2 regions of the Arthrobacter sp. R3-55 genome follow, and region 2 is predicted to be linked to the other one. Evidence: predicted binding sites of a transcription regulator. Region 2 holds the regulator's gene; the other holds the start of a gene.
What was found. The regulator LexA, encoded in region 2, represses DNA repair genes until DNA is damaged. The targets are predictions, from matches to a motif close to TCGAACANNTGTTCGA.
Positions count from the first base shown of each region.

Region 1: M1D51_RS15130 (LexA family protein) is a predicted target of LexA. The motif match lies at 4,045-4,060, and genes of this name have one in related genera.

Region 1 covers NZ_CP096423.1:3,294,620-3,302,340, forward strand. Annotated here, with positions in the region: gene M1D51_RS15115 (Y-family DNA polymerase) at 1-1,016, opposite strand, end outside; gene M1D51_RS15120 (MFS transporter) at 1,961-3,151, shown strand; gene M1D51_RS15125 (hypothetical protein) at 3,193-3,618, opposite strand; gene M1D51_RS15130 (LexA family protein) at 3,600-4,031, opposite strand; gene M1D51_RS15135 (DsbA family protein) at 4,288-4,956, opposite strand; gene M1D51_RS15140 (cation diffusion facilitator family transporter) at 4,953-5,780, opposite strand; gene M1D51_RS15145 (ArsR/SmtB family transcription factor) at 5,777-6,103, opposite strand; gene M1D51_RS15150 (hypothetical protein) at 6,329-6,835, shown strand; gene M1D51_RS15155 (dihydrofolate reductase family protein) at 6,861-7,457, opposite strand; partial or broken gene M1D51_RS15160 (SDR family NAD(P)-dependent oxidoreductase) at 7,500-7,721, opposite strand, start outside.
Region 2 covers NZ_CP096423.1:3,042,382-3,050,102, reverse strand. Annotated here, with positions in the region: gene hflX (GTPase HflX) at 92-1,654, shown strand; gene M1D51_RS14075 (ATP-dependent DNA helicase) at 1,647-3,707, shown strand; gene lexA (transcriptional repressor LexA) at 3,704-4,447, opposite strand; gene M1D51_RS14065 (LysM peptidoglycan-binding domain-containing protein) at 4,795-5,154, shown strand; gene M1D51_RS14060 (histidinol-phosphate transaminase) at 5,233-6,351, shown strand; gene hisB (imidazoleglycerol-phosphate dehydratase HisB) at 6,398-7,024, shown strand; gene hisH (imidazole glycerol phosphate synthase subunit HisH) at 7,021-7,721, shown strand, end outside.

The DNA.
Region 1 (7,721 bases), 250 kb from region 2:
ACCAACGCGTGGGCGGCCTTGGTCAGCAGCACGGGATCCGAGGTGGGCATAGGCAGCTTGACGTTAACCGTGGGAAAGGACTTGTCGTTGGGATTATAGAACGAGGTGGCGGCAAACGCTGTGAGCAGCTTTGCTTGAAGATCGTGTTTGGCGAGCCTGGCACTTGCCATCTGGCCGTAGACGCTGAGCACCTGCCGCAGCTGCGCCGTCGTCGTGATCGGGGTGGAAAAGGAGCGCGAAAAGATCAACTGGTCACGCCCGATCCTTTCCTCTTCCATAGGGATGCAAGGGGTTCCCTGCAACTCCAGCACTGTGCGCATCATGACAATGGAGAACTTGTCCCGCAGGGCCACGGGGTCGGCCCTGACCAGGTCAAGGATGGAGAAGATCCCCATGGCGTTCAACCGTTTGGTCAGCCTGGTGGCTACACCCCAGATCTCAATCACCGACAGCCTTGCCATCAAGGCCTCCCGCTGGGCTTCAGGAACCGAGTCCCAACGGCATACGCCGTTGAAGGCCGGATTGTGTTTGGCCCATTTGTTGGCCAGCTTGGCGAGCGTCTTGGTGCGGGCAATCCCCACGCAGACCGGCACCCCCACGTGTCGCTGGCACGCAGTTTTGATGGTGCGCCCCAGTTCCAGCAGGTCCTCAGAGCGGCCCTTCACCCCGAGGAACGCCTCATCGATGGAGTAGACCTCCTGCCATGCTGAGTACCGGGCCAGGAGTTCCATCACGCGGGAGCTGATATCCCCGTAGAGCTCGTAGTTGCTTGAGAGGGCAATGAGCCCCCACTCCTTGGCCCGCGGAGCGAGTTTGAACCATGGGTCGCCCAGGCCGATTCCCAGCTTCTTCGCTTCCGGAGACCTGGTCACAGCACAGCCATCATTATTGGACAGCACTATCAGCGGCTTGCCCTCGAGGGAAGGGTTGAAAGCACGCTCCGCCGATGCGTAGAAACAGTTGATATCCACGTGGGCAATCTCCTGCATCCGATGCATGGGTGCTGGTTTGGACATGGTTCTCCTCCGTTCGGGCATAGCACGCGCGCCGCCGTTCCGGAGCAGGACACGCCGCGCATTCGAATATATATTCGAATACCTTTACTGTACCGCCAGGCCCCGACAAGAAGACGGCGGTCAAGAACCTGCCGCTTCCTGGGTCGAAGAACTTAGCTGCCGATATTGGCTCTCAAATGTTTCCTGGTTCGTGGGAAGCGACCCTAGCGCGGCACCACGATGCCATCGGCTCCGCAGTGGAGCACAAGGTTGCCACTTCCCTCCGTCAGTATGCAGTCCTTGGGGTCGAAGACCTCTATGGCGGACAGCCACGGGACAGTTCGTTGCCAGAGCCCCCACGATTTTTGTGAATAAACGGAATAGGCCTGGGGTCGAAACCTGATTGTTCGATGACGACACTTTCGCCGCTGCCAGCCGCCACTTGGGTGTAGGTTGCCGCCACGGCGGCTAGCCCCATGCCCGCAGAATACAAACCTCGAACCGGGCCGCCGTTACATCGTCGCCTGGCAAGCGTTTCCGCACCCCGCCATCCGATCACGCTTCTGACGCCATTGTGGCGACGCGGCCCGCGGCACCAACGAGGAACCGGACTATCTGTTCAGCTTTTATTGCGCACGTTGCCGTACTTCGTGGTGGGCGCCCTTCAGCGTCGACGGGCCCTGGAGACGAGCCCGCAACGCGGATAGACCGGCGGGCCGGGTGCAGCGAGGGCAAGGAGCAGCAGCCTCAGCCCGACAGTTGCTGTCTGGTGAAAAATAGAATCCATATGACTTTGATTGTGCAGTTGCTTGTGTTAACTTCCTCATCCGAGGCAGCAAAGGTTTGCCATCATTTATGGCCTGGGGGAAGTCAATGCAGTCAAGGATGGAAAGCCCGGGGAACGGACGCTTGACCTGGCCGCAGCTTAAGACAGCCAACGGCGAAGCGATTCTGAGCTATTCCGCATGAAAGTCGGATTGCGCGGACAGCTCGGACTATTCACGGTTCTTTTTGCCGGTGGCATGTGGATGTCCAAGATCGCCCAACCCCTCTATTTTGAACAACTTGGCGCGCTGGTCGCATTCGGCATCGGGTATGCCGTCATGGCAGTCGTAGGAGGATTCTCTTTTGCTTGGGGCGCGTTCGCAGATCGCTTTGGTGGCCTCAATTCTGTTCGTTTGGGGACGCTGATCTACGGTATCGGAATCGCTGGTCGACTTTTTACCGACGTCGTCCCTGTCGTTGTCTTCTCGGCAATTGCCGGGGCAGGCGCTTCGCTGGTCCTCGTGGCCATCAGGCCTTGGGTCCGTGCCACTGCAACTGATGATGAGATACCGAAGATTGTTGGAGCCAGGAATCTGGGCAATCAGACCGGCATCCTCTTGGGCACTGTGGGCGCCGGCTCGGTCTTCGCGCTGGCGGCAACGCAGCTGGACGGAGCAAGGACTGCATTGCTGACCGCGCCTGCGCTGATTGCCGCCGCGTTTGTCTGGGTTCTCATTTCCCCTCAGCCGCCTGTGCGTCCCCGTGTGGAAGAAGAGCCTCGACAGGCCGATTCCACACTTGATCGCCGGCGATACACGGCGATCGCGGCCAAGTTGGCTGTCATAGGAGCAGTCTCCGGCTTCTATGTCAGCTTGGTTGCACCGTACCTGCCTCTGATTCTGACCAACGGTGGAGCCACAGCGGCTCAGGCAGCATTGATTATGGCGTTCATGAGCCTCGCCCAGATCGGAGCCACGTGGCTCTTTTCACGCCACAGCAAGGGGACCAAACCCTTCGGACTTTTCACAGTCGCCGAAGTTTTTACTGGACTCATTACGACGGCGGCCGCCCTCGCCTTGGGGTTTGGTGTTCTGTGGATCGCGATTATTTTCATTGTGCGCGCCGCATTCGTATCCCTTGCCGTTGCGGCAGAAGAAACCATCCAGTACGCCGTGATCCCTGCGAAGGCCACAGGATTCATCTTCGGGATTTCGCAGACCGCCTTCCTGGTTGGTGATGCCCTCGGTGGAGTCATGGGGGCTCCGCTCTGGATCGGTATAGGCCCGGAAGGACTACTCGTCACTGCAGGCGTCATCACACTGGTTAACGCCGGACTACTTCCGCTCTTACTTGGAGGAGTACGAACAGAACCCATGGTGAAGGTGGCGTAGTGGCCGGCGTCGAGACTGTATTTAAGGAAGATCATCGGCCCTCAAATACGCCCATCCCCTGGTCTGGATCCAAAGGAGCGCTCCAAGGCAGAGACGAGGACAGCTGGCACCAGCCGGTCCAACAAATCCACAGGCCTGGCATCCCGCAGTGCCGGACAGCCGGTGACCATCCAGGCCGAAAAGTAGTTGTGCGGAATCCTCAGTTCCATGGCATGCGCAAACAGGCGCAGCACCACGGGGTGCAAGGACAAGTCTTCACGGAACTGAAAACCCGGACAGTACGTGCCATCTGCAGAAAACACCCGTACCAGTTGTTGCATCACAGGTTCAGGATCCTCATGTAATTGGGCGAGCCGACCACGGACTCTTTCCAGATCCGGCAAGCCGAATTCGGCGCCCATCCGTTCCCAGAGTTCGCTGGGAACGGGCCCTTGCAAACCGGCCCCGCTCAGATGTGGTGCAGGCATGTGGTGGCAACTCCCCAGATGGTGAGTTCGGAAAGCGCCGGGACGCGAATGTCCGGATACTTGGGATTGTCGGCCTGGAGGATCACTCCAGAGGGCGTGATCCGGAGCCTCTTGATGGTGAGTTCACCATCAAGGACGGCCACGACGACGGACCCGTCCTTTGGTTGCAGCGCGCGGTTAACGATCAATTCATCGCCATCACTGATCCCGGCACCTTCCATTGACTGCCCAGTCACCCGGACCACAAAAGTGCTGGTGACATCCTTAATGAGGTGCTCGTTGAGGTCGATCCTGCCATCAAAATAGTCCTGCGCAGGCGAGGGATACCCGGCCGCCACCGGGAGAGGTGCCAGCAATACTGACATCAGGGAAAAGCCCGCATCTATCACGCGGGGGCCGACGATCACGCCCACAACACACCTTTATTCGAATATATGTTCGATACTTGAGTGTACAGCCGATGGCGGACATTGCGCTGACTCCACCAAGTTCCGAGGGTGCACGATGGTTTGGCATTCCAGGCCTGCAAGACCGCCGGCGGGTGTGAAATTAGAGCATGGGCGGACTGGTCGCGCTGGGGAATCGTGCGTTTCCTGCAGGAATGTTGCAGCAAACGGTTGAGGGTGGGCGCGGAGGGGGCCCCTCCCGGCTGAGCCTAGAGTGGGACTTTTAACGCACGGCCTCGTCGAGGAGCTGCCGGAATTGGGCTTCGGTGTTCAGGGTGAGCTTCCTTTCGTTCAGGAAGAACGTAGGCGTACCCGTCACGCCGAGGGTCTTCCCATCGGCGACGTCCTGACTGATCCGGTCTTTGGTGCTCTGGTCTGCGATCGCGGCATCGTATTGTGTCAGGTCCAAACCGAGTTCCTGGGCGAACGTCCTGAACAGCGCGGCTTGGGAGTCCCGTTTTTCACCCCATTCGCTTTGGGTTGCGAAGAGTTTGGAGGCCATCTCCTGGTACTTGCCCTGTTGGGCCGACGCTTCCACGGCCAAGGCGGCGGTGCCGGAGTTCCGGTGACCGGGCAACGGGAAGTACCTGTGGACGAACGTGATTCTGTCCCCGTATTCCTTCTTCAGTTCCGCCACCAGCGGTTCGGCGGCGCGGCAGGACTCACACTCGAAGTCCAAGAATTCGACCAACTGGGCTTTCTCCGTGGCCGGGCTCGTGACCCGGTGGCTGTCGTCCCTGACGAGCTGCGCGTCGGCGGCCGCGAGTGGGGCCGGTGGAGCCGGCTTGTTGGCGGTGAGTACTGCGTACCAGATCACTCCGGCGCCAACGATTGCGCCGAGGAGGATCCAGATGGCGATGCGGACCCTTCGGCCGGAAATTACTGCGCTCATCGATCGGCCGGCTTTGCCCCAAGCTTCACGGTCACAGGCTCAGCCGCGGCGTCCGATCCGCACCCGGCGCAGCAGGCGTCCGAGGACTGTGCATCGGCCGGTAGTGCCAGTTCGATGATTGCCGGAGCGGATGCTGCTGGGGTCTTATCGGTGGGCGTGCAGCAGTCGTCTTCTTCGTCGGCGTGGCGATCGGCGTGCGGAATGGCGCAGCAAGCCTCGCCTTTCCAGGCGTTGATGCCTTCCCGGACGGCGATCCCGGCGATGACCAGTGCCGCACCGGCATCGGCCCACCACCAGCCCAGGGTGCTGTTCAGAACCAGGCCTATCAGCAGGACGGCGGAGAGGTAGGTGCAGAGCAGAGTCTGCTTGGAGTCGGCGACTGCGGTCCGGGAGCCGAGCTCCCGCCCGGCGCGGCGCTGAGCCCACGACAGCACCGGCATGATCGCCAAACTCAACGCAGCGATAACGATGCCCGGCGTTGAATGTTGGGCCTCTCCCGCCCCGGTCAGTGAGCGGACAGCGTCCACGGCCACGAACGCGGCAAGGGCGAAGAAGGAGATGGCAATGATCCGCAACGTCAGGTGCTCACGCCGCTCCGGGTCCTTGGCGGAGAACTGCCAGGACAAGGCAAGAGCCGAGGTAACCTCGATGATCGAATCGAGGCCGAAGCCAATCAGCGCCGACGAGTCAGCAGCCCCTCCGGCCCAGAGTGCGACAACCGCCTCGATGACGTTATAGGTGATGGTCGCGGCCGCGAACAGGCGGATGCGACGCATCAGGACAAGCCGGCGCTCCGGCGCAGGAGCTTCGAGGACCGCGCTCATACCAGGCACGTCCCGTCCGGGGCGCAGCAGGCCGGATCGACTGCGAGGACGACAGCGATCAGGTCTTTGATGGCATGTCCGAGCCTCACGTCGGCCAGCTCATACCGGCTCCGCCGCCCATCAGGGACCGCCACCACCAGCCCACAGCCGCGCAGACACGTCAGATGATTGGACATGCTTTGCCTCGACACCCCCAACGAATCGGCCAGATCCGAGGGATATGACGGGGTACCCGAGAGTGCCAGAAGAATCCGGGCGCGGGTAGGGTCTGACACCGCATAGCCGAACCGGGCCAGCACAGGTGCCTGAGTGAGCGTCTCCATACAAACAAAGTACATCGGCTGCTGTATTCACGCAATTCTGTACTTTGACTGCTCCGTCTCCCTCCAGGGCTGCCAGTCTGCAGCTAACAACGAGTAGGCAGACGAACATTTACGACTGAAAACCGGGCCTACTTGGTGAAAAGCTACATGGAGGTCCGCCAGTACATCCCACTCAGTAGATGCGGCGAAAGAAGGGTACTTTAAGGAAGCCAAGGTAACGGCTTCTTGGCAGGACCATCCCCTCCGGCTGCAGGGCAAACACTGTCCGCCGCCGGACGGTACAACGAGCATTGGAGAGCCATGCGGGCACTGAACAACGACGTCGTTGACGCGCTGAGCGCCGATGTCACCCGCATTTTCAAGGAACGCTACCCGGATGAGCTGGCACACGCACAGGCCGTCCACGCACGCTCTGAGAAACTGGTTCTCGTGATGATGTTCTCCACGGTGGCGCTGTGGTTCCTCGGCCCGGTACTGTTCCTGAACGGTCTCATCAACCAGGTGGTCGTCGTCATGGTGCCCGGCCTGATGACCCTTGCGTTCCTCGTCGTCGCGCTCGTAGCAATCGTCCGCAACAAGGCTGCGGCGAGGCCCGTCGTCGAGTACGCGAAGCAGCTGGGTCAGAACGTCACCAGTGTCACAAAGAAGGGCATTACCGTCGCCGTACCAAAAGGCACTGTCACGGTACCCGAGGAGTTCCGAGAGACGCGCAGGGTCACCCGCCAGCCGTAGTGCCGCGTTGGTCGCCAGGTCCGGATCAGCGCTGCACGCGATACCGTGCGTGGGTGACGAGCCCGGTGCCACGGGTCTCGATCGGCTCCAGGGTCACGTTCCCCACGTCGTCGAACAATCTCTCACCACCACCAAGGATCACTGGCGAGATGTGGAGCCTGAGCTCGTCCATGAGGCCCGCGGAGAGGAATTGGCGGGCGGTTTGCGCTCCCCCTGCAACCGCCACATCCCTGTCCCCGGCGGCCTCCCGGGCTTGGGCCAACGCCGATTCGATCCCATCATTGACGAAGTGGAAGGTGGTGCCGCCGTCCATCTCCAACGGCTCACGGGCATGGTGGGTGAGGACGAAGACAGCTGAGTGATAGGGCGGCTCCTCACCCCACCATCCTCGCCAGTCCTTTTCCCACGCGCCAGGTCCGGGGCCGGCAAACATGTTGCGCCCCATGATGTAGGCACCGGCTTCGAGGATGCCCGCAATTTCAGCCGAGTTGGCTTCCCGTTCCTCGAACTGCCAACGGTGCAGGCTCTCACCGCGCTCACCAAGCGGCTCCTTCAGGGACTGGTTGGGCCCGGCAACATATCCGTCAAGGGAAACAGTGAGATCACAGGTGACTCGGCTCATGGGCCCATCCTGCCACCAGCTGAGTGCCAGGCGCACCAGTGGTCAGGAAACGCTGAAACCACCGTTGCTGTTCAGGATCTGGCCGTTGATCCAGGAACCGGCGTCAGAGAAAAGGAACCTCACCAGCCGGGCAGTATCCTCCGGAGTTCCCAGGCGCCCGGCCGGCGTTGCACCTTTGACCCACCCGCGGGTGGCATCGTCCATCCAGCCAGTGTCGATCGGTCCCGGATTAATCACATTTGCCCGCACTCCCCGATCACCGAG
Region 2 (7,721 bases):
TTTGGCCGATGCCCGTCAGCCCAGCGCGAATAGCGCCCCATCGAGCAGCAAACAGCACTATTCTGGAATAGCCGAACAGTCTAAGGAGACCATGACCACCCAGAAGCACTCCGGATCCGATTCCGACGCCCAGGACATGAGTCCTGAACAAATCCAGGCCGTGATCGACCGGATTCTTTCCAAGGATGCTCCCGCGCGGACATCCGGTGACGACGACGCCACTGGCGTTTTCGGCAAGGCGCAGGCCATTTCCACGCTGGACCAGGAACACAGCATCTACGACGGCGACCAGGAAGACCTGGCCGAACGCCGTGCACTGCGCCGTACTGCCGGTTTGTCAACGGAACTCGAAGATGTCACCGAGGTCGAATACCGGCAACTGCGCCTTGAACGCGTCGTCTTGGCAGGATTGTGGACCGAAGGCACGCTGGCCGATGCAGAGAATTCGCTGCGTGAGCTCGCTGCCCTGGCAGAGACTGCCGGTTCGGAAGTCCTCGACGGCCTGGTGCAGCGGCGCACGAAGCCGGACCCCGGGACCTTCCTCGGTTCGGGCAAAGCCCAGGAACTCAAGGAGATTGTTGCTGCCACCGGTGCGGACACCGTGGTGGTGGACACTGAGCTGGCTCCATCGCAGCGACGCGGCCTTGAAGACATCGTCAAGGTCAAGGTTGTCGACCGGACCACATTGATCCTGGATATCTTCGCCCAGCACGCCAAGAGCCGTGAAGGCAAGGCTCAGGTTGAGCTGGCCCAGCTTGAGTACCTGCTGCCGCGCCTTCGTGGTTGGGGTGACTCCATGTCCCGCCAGGCCGGTGGCCAGGTGGGCGGCGCAGGGGCGGGCATGGGCTCGCGTGGTCCCGGTGAAACCAAGATCGAACTGGACCGTCGCCGGATCCGCACCCGGATGGCCAAGCTCCGGCGTGAAATCGCAGCCATGAAGCCGGCACGGGAGACCAAACGTGCCAATCGTCGTCGTAATGCAGTTCCCTCTGTTGCCATTGCCGGCTACACGAACGCCGGCAAGTCCTCCCTCCTGAACCGTCTTACTGACGCCGGGGTCCTGGTGGAGAACGCCCTGTTCGCCACCCTGGATCCCACCGTTCGTAAAGCGCAGACGCCCGATGGCATCGGTTACACGCTGGCGGACACTGTGGGGTTTGTCCGTTCACTGCCCACGCAGCTGATTGAGGCCTTCCGTTCCACGCTGGAAGAGGTGGCGGACGCCGACCTGATCCTGCACGTCGTGGATGCCTCACATCCGGACCCCGAAGGCCAGATCGCTGCTGTCCGCGCTGTCTTCACGGAAGTGGATGCCCGCAAGGTGCCGGAGATCATCGTCCTGAACAAGGTCGATGTCGCGGATCCCTTCGTGGTGGAGCGCCTCAAGCAGAAGGAACCCCGGCACGCAGTGGTTTCCACCCGCACTGGCCAAGGCATCGCGGAGTTGCTGGAAGAGATCAGCCAATCCATTCCCCGTCCAGGCGTGCGCTTGGAACTGCTCATTCCCTACGACCGTGGCGAAATGATCAGCAAACTGCACAGTTCCGACTCTGAGATCCTCACCCTCGAACACGAGGAAAACGGGACGCGCGTGGTGGTTATGGTCCGCGAAGGACTGGCAGCCGAACTGGAGCCATTCATTACCAATGGTTGAGAAGGTGGCGGCGGACGCCGTCGAGTCGTTGGGGGAGAAAACCACCCTCGAGTTGTTGGACCGGGCTGTTGCCGGCATGGGCGGTCAAAGCCGTGCCGGTCAGCATGAAATGGCCAAACATGTCACCAGGGCCATCGAAACCGGCGAACACCTGCTGGTCCAGGCGGGAACGGGAACAGGAAAGTCTTTGGCGTACCTGATTCCCTTGATTGCACATTCAATGGACAGCGATAAACCGACTCTGGTATCCACCGCCACCTTGGCTCTCCAAACGCAGATTGTGGGCCGCGACTTACCGCGGCTGCTGGAGAACATCAACCCCGCTCTTGAACGGCCAGTCAAGGTTGCGCTGGTCAAGGGCAGGGCAAACTATGTCTGCCGGCAAAAGCTTGAAGGCGGCTTCCCCAGTGAGGAACCGTCCGAGGGGCAACTGTTTTCCTTGGGCGAGGACACCAGTGTCCCGCATTTTGCTGCCTCCATGGGAGGACCTCAATCCCAGCTGGGCAAGGAAGTGGTCCGGCTCCGGGAGTGGGCGGAAAAGACCGAAACCGGCGACCGTGACGAGCTCATGCCCGGCGTCACTGACCGTGCTTGGAGACAAGTCTCCGTGACGTCCATGGAGTGTCTCGGCGCGCAGAAGTGTCCCCTCGCGGAAGAGTGCTTCAGCGAGCTGGCAAGGTCGCGCGCAGGTGAAGCCGACGTCGTTGTCACCAACCACGCCATGCTGGCCGTGAGCGCCTTCGAGGGTTTGGCTGTGCTGCCTGAGTACGACGTCGTGGTGGTCGATGAGGCCCACGAGCTGCAGGACCGTGTGACCGGTGCGGTCTCCGGGCAGCTGTCCGTTGCCATGGTCCACGCGGCGGCCTCAAGTGCCCGCAAGCACACCGCCATCACCGTGGATGCCCTCAATGCTGCTGCCGATCGCCTGGATATGGCCATCGCGGGTGTGCCCAACGGACTTCTGCCCAGTGGGCTCAATGACGAACAACTCGATTGCCTGGACCAGTTGCGGGATGCCACGCGAGCGGCGCTGTCCGATTCCAAGACGGACTCCTCAAACGCGGTCGACGGCGGCAGGCAACTGGCGCGCTCACGGCTCATGCTCATCCTGGAGTTGTGTGAGCGCATGCTGGCAGCCAAGGAAAACCGGGAAGTCGTGTGGTTCTCTCGGAACAGCACTTTTGACCCCCAACAGGGATATTCCCAACCCGACGAGACTGCGCCTGCACTTATCAACATCGCTCCGTTGAGCGTTGCGGGCCGCTTGCGGGAGGGCTTGTTTGCGGGCCACACGGTGGTGCTCACCTCTGCCACGCTGGCCATAGGCTCGGCATTTGAGCCGGCCGCAGGTGGCCTGGGGCTGATTGGCGATGGGGCCCCCGGCTGGACGGGTATCGACGTCGGATCGCCCTTCGATTACCCCAAGCAAGGCGTGCTTTACGTGGCCAAGCACCTGCCCAAGCCTGGCCGGGGAACCTCGCCCGAGGCCCTGGACGAGTTGGAAGACCTCATCCGTGCCTCCGGTGGGGGAGCATTGTGTCTTTTCTCCTCGCGACGTGCGGCCGAAGAAGCTGCGGACGCCATGAGGCTGCGCCTGGACGTCAGCATTCTCTGTCAGGGTGAGTCCACTATGGCGGCCCTGGTGAAACAGTTCGCCGACGAACCCGATACCTGCCTTTTCGGAACGATGTCGCTCTGGCAAGGCGTGGATGTGCCGGGCGGTTCGTGCCGCCTGGTGGTCATCGACCGCATTCCCTTCCCGCGTCCGGATGACCCCCTGATGACTGCGCGCTCACGTGCAGTGGCACAATCGGGCGGAAACGGATTCATGGCCGTTTCAGCGACCCATGCAGCCATCCGTCTTGCCCAAGGTGCAGGTCGCCTCATTCGATCCACGGGCGACAAAGGTGTTGTAGCGGTTTTGGATTCCCGGCTCTCTACCGAACGCTATGGAGGCTTCCTGCGGGCCGCCCTGCCGCCATTCTGGGCGACGACGGACAGGAAGGTCGTGCGGGGCGTGCTGGAGCGGCTGGGGTCCTCCAAGGCCTCCTAGAGGGAACGCAGGACCGAAACAACCTTGCCCATGATGGTGGCTTGGTCGCCGAGGATGGGTTCGTACTGGGTGTTCTGGGGTAGCAGCCACGTGTGGCCGTCGCGCTGCCTGAAGGTCTTGACGGTTGCTTCGTCGTCCAGCAGGGCGGCAACGATGTCGCCATTGATGGCATCGTTCTGCCTGCGGACAACTACCCAGTCACCATCGCAGATCGCGGCGTCGATCATGGAGTCGCCGGCTACCTTGAGCATGAACAGCTCACCGTGCCCTACAAGCTGCCGGGGCAGCGGTAGGACGTCCTCCACTGTCTGGTCGGCAAGGATGGGTCCGCCGGCAGCGATCCGGCCAACCAACGGCACCATGGCGGTATCGCTGGCACTGGCAAGCTCAGTGACGGCGAGGCCTCCGGTGCTGCGGAGGGTTGCGGGCGCTTCCACTCCAGGAATGGGTCCACCATCCAAAGTCAGCGGCATAAGGACTTCCATGGCGCGCGGACGCTTGGGGTCCCTGCGGAGGTAGCCAAGCTTCTCCAACTGGGAAAGCTGATGCGTGACGCTGGACAGGCTTGCCAGGCCAACGGTGTCGCCAATCTCACGCATGCTGGGTGGATAGCCGTTGTCATTGACCGAGCGCTGGATGGTTTCCAGGATCTTCTTCTGCCGGACGGTCAGGCTCTTGGGACTCTTTTGAGGCTGCTGGCTCCGCAGGGGTGCCCCGCCGCCGGTGGCTTTCGCTGCCATGTTCGCCAATGCCTTTCCATTCCGCCCGGAGTGCCCCGGGGACGTCAGGGTCTGCAAAAAAATGTCAGACCCTCCTGTTCCACTGAAACAGTGCTGTTTCTTCACTCAAACGTAGGGCAGCCACAGGCGTTTATCAAACATTTGTTCTAGCGAGTCTCGACACCGTTCGTTGATAAGTGCTAAAAATGTCATAGCAAGGTTCGAATATGTGTTCTATAAATCTGCTCCAGGCGTTGGATGTTCGAACGAGGTGTTCGAACAGACGGCGCCGGGGCAGGGGAACACACAGAATTGGCAGCCATGTACCGGCACCCGGCGCACGGCAATAGCTCAGAAGGGCTCAGCTCATGTCCGCAATCACTACGTTCGCTGATTTCCGCACCACCCAGGCGCCGGCGCGCCTGCGCCTGACCCGACGGGGGCGGATGGTCTTTTTCGGCATCCCGGCCATGCTGCTGGTTGCCGCATTGCTGAGCCTTGCAGGCTTTATTACCTCACCTGCCAAAGCTTCGGATTCGCAGGCGCAACTGCAGCCGCCCGTCGCCATCACCGTGACGGTCCAGCCGGGACAGTCGCTCTGGGGCATTGCCGGCGCCGCTGCTCCTGAGCGGGATCCCCGCGACGTCATCGCTGAGATCATCCAGCTCAACGACCTCCGTGGGGGCCGTATCCAGCCCGGCCAGCAGCTGTTCGTGCCGGCAAATTAGTTCGTACCGTCGGTATGTGAGCCGGCCGCCCTGCGTCACAGTTAGTCGGCAGTCCCGGCAGCCCCTTAAACTGTCTTGGTGAGTGACCAGCTTGAGCGACTAGACCGACTACCCCTTCGGACCAACCTGCGTGGACTTAGCCCATACGGCGCACCGCAGCTTGACGTCCCCATTTTGCTCAACGTCAACGAAAACACCCATGGCGTCCCTGCCGACGTGCAGGCGGCCATCACGGAAGCTGTTGCTGCCGCCGCCACCGGCCTCAACCGCTACCCGGACCGGGAGTTTACGGAACTTCGGGAGTCCCTGGCCGAATACCTCGGCCACAACCTCACCCCGGACAACATCTGGGCGGCCAATGGATCCAATGAGGTTCTGCAACAGATCCTCCAGGCGTTTGGCGGCCCCGGACGAAAAGCCTTGGGATTCCCGCCCACGTACTCCATGTATCCCTTGCTTGCCAGTGGCACTGATACGGAATACGTCAGCGGCATCAGGGCTGAGGATTACGGACTGGATGCAGAATCAGCCGCCGCGCAGGTCCGGGATACGGGCGCCAACATTGTTTTCCTGTGCTCACCCAACAACCCCACAGGTACAGGGCTGACCCTTGACGTCGTCGAGGCCGTTTACGAGGCCGGCGAAGCGAGCCGTGCCATCGTGATCGTCGATGAGGCCTACCACGAGTTCGCGCACGACAACACTCCGAGTGCGCTGACGCTGCTGCCCGGACGCGAGCGTTTGATCGTCTCCCGCACCATGAGCAAAGCGTTCGCCCTGGCCGGCGCCCGGCTGGGCTATATGGCTGCAGCTCCCGAGGTCACGGATGCCATCAGGCTGGTCCGCCTCCCGTACCACCTATCCGCTGTCACTCAGGCAACCGCCCTGGCTGCGCTCAACCACCGCGAAGCCCTCATGGCCGACGTTGAGGACATTAAGGTCCAGCGCGACCGCATCGTGACCGAACTCCTGCGCATGGGACTAAAGCCTGCGGCCTCGGACTCGAACTATGTCTTCTTCGGTGGGCTCGAGAACCCGCACGCCATCTGGCAGGGCCTGCTTGATGCCGGAGTGCTGATTCGCGATGTCGGTATTCCGGGCCACTTGCGGGTCACCGCGGGAACCGAACCGGAAACTACGGCTTTCCTCGAGGCGCTGGAAGCGCTGCTGGATGGCCAGGCGCCACAGTCCGCCTAAACTTGTCTATAGACCCACCCCACTCTTCGTGTATAAGGACGTCCCAATGAGCGAAACCGGCGCCACGCCGTCCGCTGCCCGTACTGCGCGCATGGAGCGCACCACCAGCGAATCCTCGGTCCTGGTGGAGATCAACCTGGACGGGGCCGGTGTCTCGGACATCAGCACCTCCGTACCGTTCTATGACCACATGCTGACTGCCCTGTGCAAGCACTCGCTGATTGACATGACCGTCAAAGCCACAGGCGATACCCACATTGACGCCCACCACACGGTGGAAGACGTGGCCATCACCTTCGGCGAGGTCCTGCGCACCGCTTTGGGCAACAAAGCCGGCATTCGTCGCTTTGGCGAAGCCACGGTTCCGTTGGATGAAGCCCTGGCCCATGCTGTCGTGGATGTTTCCGGGCGGCCTTACCTGGTCCACGGGGGTGAACCCGCCGGGCAGGAGTACCACCTCATTGGTGGTCACTTCACCGGCTCCTTGACCCGGCACGTCTTCGAGGCCATCACGCTGCACGCAGGCATCTGCTTGCACATGAACGTCCTTGCCGGCCGCGATCCCCACCACATTGTCGAAGCTCAATTCAAGGCCTTTGCCAGGGCACTGCGTGCCGCAGTGGAATCGGATCCCCGGGTTGAGGGCATTCCGTCCACCAAGGGGGCATTGTGAGCGGACAAGTACTCAAGGACGGGGCAGTGGCCGACACCAGCGCGTTGGTCAAGCCCGAGTCCCCGGAAGGCAAGCCCACGGTCACGGTGCTCGACTACGGTTCGGGCAATGTACGGTCCGCTGTGAGGGCCTTGGAGCGGGCCGGTGCGCACGTGGTGCTCAGCTCCAAGCCTGAAGACGTGCTCAATGCCGACGGCTTGGTGGTTCCGGGCGTTGGCGCTTTCGAGACCGTCATGAAGGAACTCAAAGCCGTGGATGGCATCCGGATGATCGGACGCCGGGTAGCCGGTGGTCGCCCCGTGCTGGCCATCTGTGTCGGTTTGCAGGTCCTCTTTGAAGCCGGTGTTGAACACGGCACGGAATCCGAGGGCATGGCTGAGTGGCCAGGCAAGGTGGAACTCCTGCCTGCCCCCGTTGTGCCGCACATGGGCTGGAACACCGTGGATGTCCCGGAAGGTTCCAAACTTTTTGCCGGTGTGGAGAACGAGCGTTTCTATTTTGTGCACTCTTATGGTGTGCAGGAGTGGAACTTCGACGTTGTGCAGCCGCGCATGGCCCCGCCCCAGGTGACGTGGTCCGAGCACGGCGCGCGTTTCATTGCCGCCGTGGAAAACGGACCTCTGTGCGCAACGCAGTTCCACCCGGAGAAGTCCGGCGATGCCGGCGCCCGCCTGCTGCGGAACTGGGTGGACGGCCT